DNA from 2 places in the Streptomyces sp. NPDC047072 genome. Region 1 is predicted to be linked to the other one. Evidence: riboswitches for the same ligand, from Rfam matches in the RefSeq annotation. Region 1 holds a riboswitch; the other holds the start of a gene.
The links. A riboswitch is a leader RNA that binds a small molecule or an ion and turns the genes downstream of it on or off. The one in region 1 is predicted to bind S-adenosylmethionine.
Positions count from the first base shown of each region.

Region 1 (3,205 bases):
CGCGCTCGAACTGGGTCAGCGAGGGACGGATGAGGTGGCCGCGGGCCAGCCTCAGCTGGGCCGTGCGGTAGATCGCCGCCGACATGCGGCCCAGGGCCTGGCCGTCCTGGTGGCGGTGTTTGCGGACGCCCACGTCCACCTGGGCCAGGGCGTCCAGGCCCACCAGGTGCAGGGCGTCCACCAGCATGCCCAGTTCGACGCCGTAGCCGACCGGGAACGGCAGTTGTTCGAGCAGGCTGCGCCGCGCCGCGTACTCGCCGCCCAGGGGCTGGACGAAACCGGCCAGCTGCGGCCAGTGCATGTTCAGCAGGGGGCGCGCCATCAGCTCGGTGACCCGGCCGCCCTGTCCCTGCGCGCCGCCCAGGGGACGGTCGTACATCCCCTTGACCAGGTCGATCCCCGGATCGGTCAGCAGCGGGCCGACGATGCCGCAGACGAAGTCGGAGGAGAACTCCTTCAGGTCCGCGTCGATGAAACAGACGATGTCCCCGGTGGTCACCAGGAGGGAGCGCCACAGGACCTCGCCCTTGCCGGGGACGGCGGGCAGCCGCGGCAGGATCGCGTCGCGGTGCTCGACGCGCGCGCCGGCCGCCGCGGCCACCTCCGCGGTGCGGTCGGTGGAGCCCGAGTCGACGACGACGATCTCGTCGACCAGCGGCACCTGGCGCATCAGGTCGTGGCGGATGATCGAGACGATCTCGCCGACCGTCTCCTCCTCGTTCAGCGCGGGCAGCACGACGCTGACCGTCCGGCCCGTGCGCTGCTTGGCGGCCATGATCTGGTGCAGGGGGCGGTCGGTCACGGACCAGGAGCGGGTGGTCAGCCAGCGCTCGACTTCTTCCAGCACGTAGGCGGCTCCTTCACGTGTGATCGATCTCGCGGTACGGACGACTCTCTCAACTGTCCCGGTCGTCGGTTACAGTCTTGAACAAGGCGGGTGACCATCGCATGTCCGGGGTGGCCCCACCGTTCACAACTTCATACCGCTCATCCAGAGGGGCAGAGGGATACGGCCCGATGAAGCCCCGGCAACCCTCCAGTCGGTTCTCGTAGATCAATGTCGATCGTCACGCGAGGCTCCCGACTAGGGAAGGTGCCAAATCCGTCTCACGGCGAGATGCGTCGTGAGGAAGATGAGGAGAAAGGGCCTCGCCTCCATGGCTGTGCAGACTGTTGCAAGCACCACGAACTCCGTCGACCTCGGTCCCGCGTCGGCGTTGAGCTGCCGCGAATGCGGTCACCGCGTCCCGCTCGGCCCGGTCTTCGCGTGCGAGGAGTGTTTCGGCCCGCTGGAGATCGCGTACGACTTCTCGGCCTACGACACCGAGGAACTCCGCAAGCAGATCGAAGCGGGACCTTCGAACATCTGGCGTTACGCCCCCCTGCTGCCCGTCCCCGCGGACGTGGCCGACAAGCCGAACATCAACCCGGGCTGGACCAAGCTCGTCAAGGCCGACAACCTAGCCCGCGAGCTGGGCGTGACCGGCGGACTGTATATCAAGGACGACTCCGGTAACCCGACGCACTCCTTCAAGGACCGCGTCGTCGCGCAGGCCATCGAGGCGGCGCGCGCCTTCGGCTTCACCACCCTCTCCTGCTCCTCCACCGGCAACCTCGCCGGCGCGGTCGGTGCCGCCGCCGCCCGGGCCGGCTTCCGCTCCTGCGTGTTCATCCCGCACGACCTGGAGCAGGGCAAGATCGTCATGGCCGCCATCTACGGCGGCGAGCTCGTCGGCATCGAGGGCAACTACGACGACGTGAACCGCTTCTGCTCCGAGCTGATCGGCGACCCGGCTGGCGAGGGCTGGGGCTTCGTCAACGTCAACCTGCGGCCGTACTACGCGGAGGGGTCCAAGACCCTGGCGTACGAGATCTGCGAGCAGCTCGGCTGGAAGCTCCCCGACCAGCTGGTCGTGCCGATCGCCTCCGGCTCCCAGCTCACGAAGATCGACAAGGGCCTCCAGGAGCTGATCAAGCTCGGGCTCGTCGAGGACAAGCCGTACAAGATCTTCGGCGCGCAGGCGGAAGGATGCTCGCCGGTGTCGGTGGCGTACAAGGCCGGGCACGACGTCGTACGGCCGCAGAAGCCGAACACCATCGCCAAGTCGCTGGCGATCGGGAACCCGGCGGACGGTCCCTATGTGCTCGACATCGCGCGCCGCACCGGCGGTGCGGTGGAGGACGTGAACGACGAGCAGGTCGTCGACGCGATCAAGCTGCTGGCCCGCACCGAGGGCATCTTCGCCGAGACGGCGGGTGGCGTGACCGTGGGCGTGACCCGCAAGCTGATCGAGAACGGGCTGCTGGACCTGTCGTTGACCACGGTCGTCCTGAACACCGGGGACGGCCTGAAGACCCTCGACGCGGTGGCCGGTACCGGGCTCACCGCCACCATCCGACCCAACCTGGACTCTTTCCGAGAGGCTGGCCTCGCATGAGCGTCACCGTCCGCATCCCCACCATCCTGCGCACCTACACCGGCGGACAGGCCGAGGTCGCCGCCGAGGGCGGCACGCTCGGCGAGGTCATCGCCGATCTGGAGAAGAACCACACCGGTATCGCGGCGCGTGTTCTGGACGACCAGGGCAAGCTGCGGCGGTTTGTCAACGTGTACGTGAACGACGACGACGTGCGGTTCGAGCAGGGGCTGGAGACGGCGACCCCGGACGGCGCGGGCGTCTCGATCATTCCGGCCGTCGCCGGGGGGTGACCGTATGACTGGTCATTACCTTCGGTAACAGGAATTACCGAGTGTTCATCCGATTGCCCCCTCCGTGAGAGAAGCGGAGGGGGCAATTCTCTATGGTTGAGCGCGGTACAGTTGGGGAAGCAGCGTCCTTCTCCATGCCGGACGCATATGAGTTCTCGCTCCGCATGCGATGAGAAGCAGCCAAAGTGTGCGCGTGTTTTGCGTATTTTGCTCCTTTTGTGGAGCCCGACTTGCCCTGAATTCGGGCGAATTCTCCGTACATTCCTGACTGGTCTTGCCCAGAATTCTCGTCCGATTGACCTGTTGCAGACGGCAGTTGGACAGATACATTCAGCCGCGGTCGACGCGTTCCGGCGCACGCCCCCAACCTGTGGGGGGTGAGGTCTGACCCGGATCCGCGAAGTGCGGATCCGTGCAAGGGCCAGTAATAGGGGAGTTAGGCATGGCTCAGGGCACCGTCAAGTGGTTCAACGCGGAGAAGGGGTACGGCTTCAT
Region 1 covers NZ_JBEYVC010000007.1:42,048-45,252, reverse strand. Annotated here, with positions in the region: gene ABZ896_RS04840 (glucosyl-3-phosphoglycerate synthase) at 1-847, opposite strand, end outside; SAM riboswitch class I at 985-1,140, shown strand; gene thrC (threonine synthase) at 1,158-2,438, shown strand; gene ABZ896_RS04830 (MoaD/ThiS family protein) at 2,435-2,710, shown strand; gene ABZ896_RS04825 (cold-shock protein) at 3,153-3,205, shown strand, end outside.

Region 2 (3,205 bases), on a different contig from region 1:
TCGACCTGCTCGTCCCGGAGCTCCAGGAACGCGGGGTCTACCGCACCGAGTACACCGGCGGCACCCTCCGCGACCATCTCGGCCTGCGCGAGCCCCTCACCCGCCGGTCCGCGCCGGACCACCGGCAGGCGGGCTGACGGCACCACAGGGCGTAAGGCGCGCATGACGACGAGACACGCATGACGAAGGAGTACGCATGACCACCGAAGCGACATCGACAGACCTCCACGCCTTCACCGAGCACTGGCTGGACTGGTACCGCACCCAGGACGCGCGGCTGGCGGACCCGCACGGCTTCCTGGCCGTCACCGGCCTGTACTGGCTCGACGAGCGGCCGCAGCGCTTCCCGGACGCGCCCGGAGCCTGGCGCACCGGCCCCGACGGGGTCGTGGTGGACCTCGACGAGGGCGAGGAACTCCTCGTCGACGGCAACCCGGCCCGCGGCGAGCACCGCTTCGGCGTGCTGCCCGAGCGCGGTGGCGTCAACGCGGTCTGGGGCGACGCCGTGATCGAGGTCGCCAAGCGCGGCGGCAACGACATCGTGCGCCCCCGGCATCCGGACGCGCCGCTGCGCACCGCGTTCACCGGGACACCCGCCTACGCCCCGGACCCGCGCTGGGTCGTGACGGGTCGTTACGTGCCCTTCGACGCGCCGCGGCCGACCACCGTGGGCGCCGCGGTCGAGGGTCTCGAGCACGTCTACGACGCTCCGGGCCGGGTCGAGTTCGAGCTGGAGGGGCGGCAGTTGGCGCTGACCGCGTTCCCCGGCCGGGGTGCGGGCGCGCTGACGGTGCTGTTCACGGACGCAACCTCGGGTGTCACGACGTACGCCGCCAACCGGTCCCTGTCCGTCGAACCGCCCGCCTCCGACGGCACGGTCGTCCTGGACTTCAACCGCGCGGCCAACCTGCCCTGCGCCTATACCGACTTGGCCACCTGCCCGCTGCCCCCGGCCGAGAACCGGCTGCCGGTGGCGATCGAGGCGGGCCTCAAGATCCCCCGGGAGCGCGGCGGTTCATGAGCCGTCTCACGCTCCGGATCCGCCATTGACGTACGACGAAACCGCTCCGTACGATCACAAAAGGCATGGAGTGTCAGCGTCAAGCCCTGGCTCGCTGACCGGCAACCCTCCTACGCGGTGGGGTGCTCCAGGTGAAAGCCCGGCGGGGATCGCCGATGATCCCCGCAAGCGCGTGGCCCCGTGAGCGGGGCCGGAAGTGGGGAGGACCGGCATGCGGCACAGCGCCTCGTTCGCCCTCGCCACCGTGTTCTCCCGGCTGGCGCGCCGCCGCCACATCGATCTGAAGCGCTCGACCAGCTGCCTCTGTCAGGCCTGACGAACCCCCGTCGCCGGTCGTGATCCGGCACGCCCCGGTCGTCGTCGCACCTGTCTGCGTCTGACCTCAGCTTCCCCCTGCGCGCATGCGCCGCCGCACCTCGTACGGCACCGCCCTGCCTGGTGACACCAGTAGGAGACCCCTCCGTGAACGCACTTCCGGCTTTCAGATCCCCCCGATGGGCGGCGGCCACCGCCCTCCTGACCACCAGCGTGCTGCTGACCGCCTGCGGTTCGGGCACCTCCGGTTCCGGCACCGGCGGCGGCGCGCCGAAGTCCGGCGGCACCCTGACCTTCGCGGTGGGGTCGGACGCCGGCTGCGTCGACCCGCAGCAGGTCGCCAGCAACGAGACCATCTACTCGGTACGTCAGGTCGTGGACTCCCTGACCGACCAGGACCCGAAGACCGGCAAGATCGTGCCGTGGCTCGCGAAGAGCTGGGACATCAGCGCCGACACCCGGACGTTCACCTTCCATCTGCGGTCGGGGGTCACCTTCAGCGACGACTCGAAGCTGACCGCGCAGGTGGTCAAGGACAACTTCGACGCCGTGCCGAAGCTCGGCGCCCTCGGGACCCTGGCCGAGGGGTATCTGAGCGGCGTCAAGAGCACCACGGTCGTCGACCCGCTCACCGTCCGGGTGACCTTCGCGCAACCCAACGCCCAGTTTCTGCAGGCCACTTCGACCCACTCGCTGGGCATCGAGTCGTCGGCGAGCGTGAAGAGGACACCGCAGCAGAAGTGCAGTGACGGCGTGATCGGGTCCGGGCCCTTCGTGCTCAAGCAGTACGTCCAGAACCAGTCGATCACCCTCGCCAAGCGCACCGGGTACGCCTGGGGTTCCTCGCTGTGGGCCAAGAAGGGCGAGGCGTACCTGGACAAGCTGGTCTTCAAGGTCGTACCGGAGCCGGGGGTACGGGCGGGCAGTCTGCAGTCCGGCCAGGTGGACGCGATCAGCAGCGTCGGCAGGGCCAACGAGGCGGCGCTCAAGGGCGGTCAGGTCACCCTGCTGCGACGGGCCAACCCCGGCATCGTGTTCGGCCTCGGCCTCAACCAGTCCCGGCCGGTCCTCAAGGACACCAGGGTGCGCCAGGCGATCCTGTACGCCGTCGACCGGCAGCAGATCGCCGACACCGTCTTCCCGACCGGCACCCAGGCGGCCACCAGCGTCCTCGCCCACACCACACCCGACTACACGAACCTCGCCTCCAGCCTCTCCTTCGACGCGGCCAAGGCGAAGTCCCTGCTGGACGAGGCGGGTTGGAAGACCGGTGCCGACGGCATCCGGGTGAAGGACGGCAAGAAGCTGAGCCTGGCCATCACCTGGATCCCCAACGCGGCCACCAATCAGCCCGCGTTGGAGCTGATCCAGCAGCAACTCAAGGCCGTCGGCATCGAAGTGACCCTCAAGCAGGTCCAGGTCACCCAGCTGGCGCCGACGCTGCAGTCCGGCGACTACGACGCGGCCTGGGGGAACGTCACCCGTGCCGACCCGGACATCCTGCGCAGCTCCTTCTCCACCAAGCTGGCCAACTTCTACCGCGTCCCGGCCGGCGACCTGGACACCGAGCTGTCCGCTCAGGCGGCGACCAGCGAGACGGCCAAGCGCAAGGAACTGGTCACTCAGGCACAGCAGTTGATCGTGCAGAACGCCTCCTACGCGCCCGTGGTGGAGCTCCAGACCCAGCTCGGCGTGACGAACAAGGTGCACGACCTGAACTTCGACGCTTCCAGCCGGATCCAGCTGCACGACACCTGGATCGGCTGACCCGTGCGCCGCTATGTGATCAAACGGCTGGCCCAGGCGGTCGGGGTGCTGTGGGCCGCCTACACGGTCTCCTTCCTGGTGCTGGACTTCCTTCCCGGTGAC
Region 2 covers NZ_JBEYVC010000101.1:6,684-9,888, reverse strand. Annotated here, with positions in the region: gene ABZ896_RS33165 (NtaA/DmoA family FMN-dependent monooxygenase) at 1-137, shown strand, start outside; gene ABZ896_RS33160 (DUF1684 domain-containing protein) at 197-1,021, shown strand; SAM riboswitch class IV at 1,084-1,198, shown strand; gene ABZ896_RS33155 (ABC transporter substrate-binding protein) at 1,484-3,103, shown strand; gene ABZ896_RS33150 (ABC transporter permease) at 3,107-3,205, shown strand, end outside.
Region 2: another riboswitch for S-adenosylmethionine. It lies ahead of ABZ896_RS33155 (ABC transporter substrate-binding protein); the one in region 1 lies ahead of thrC (threonine synthase).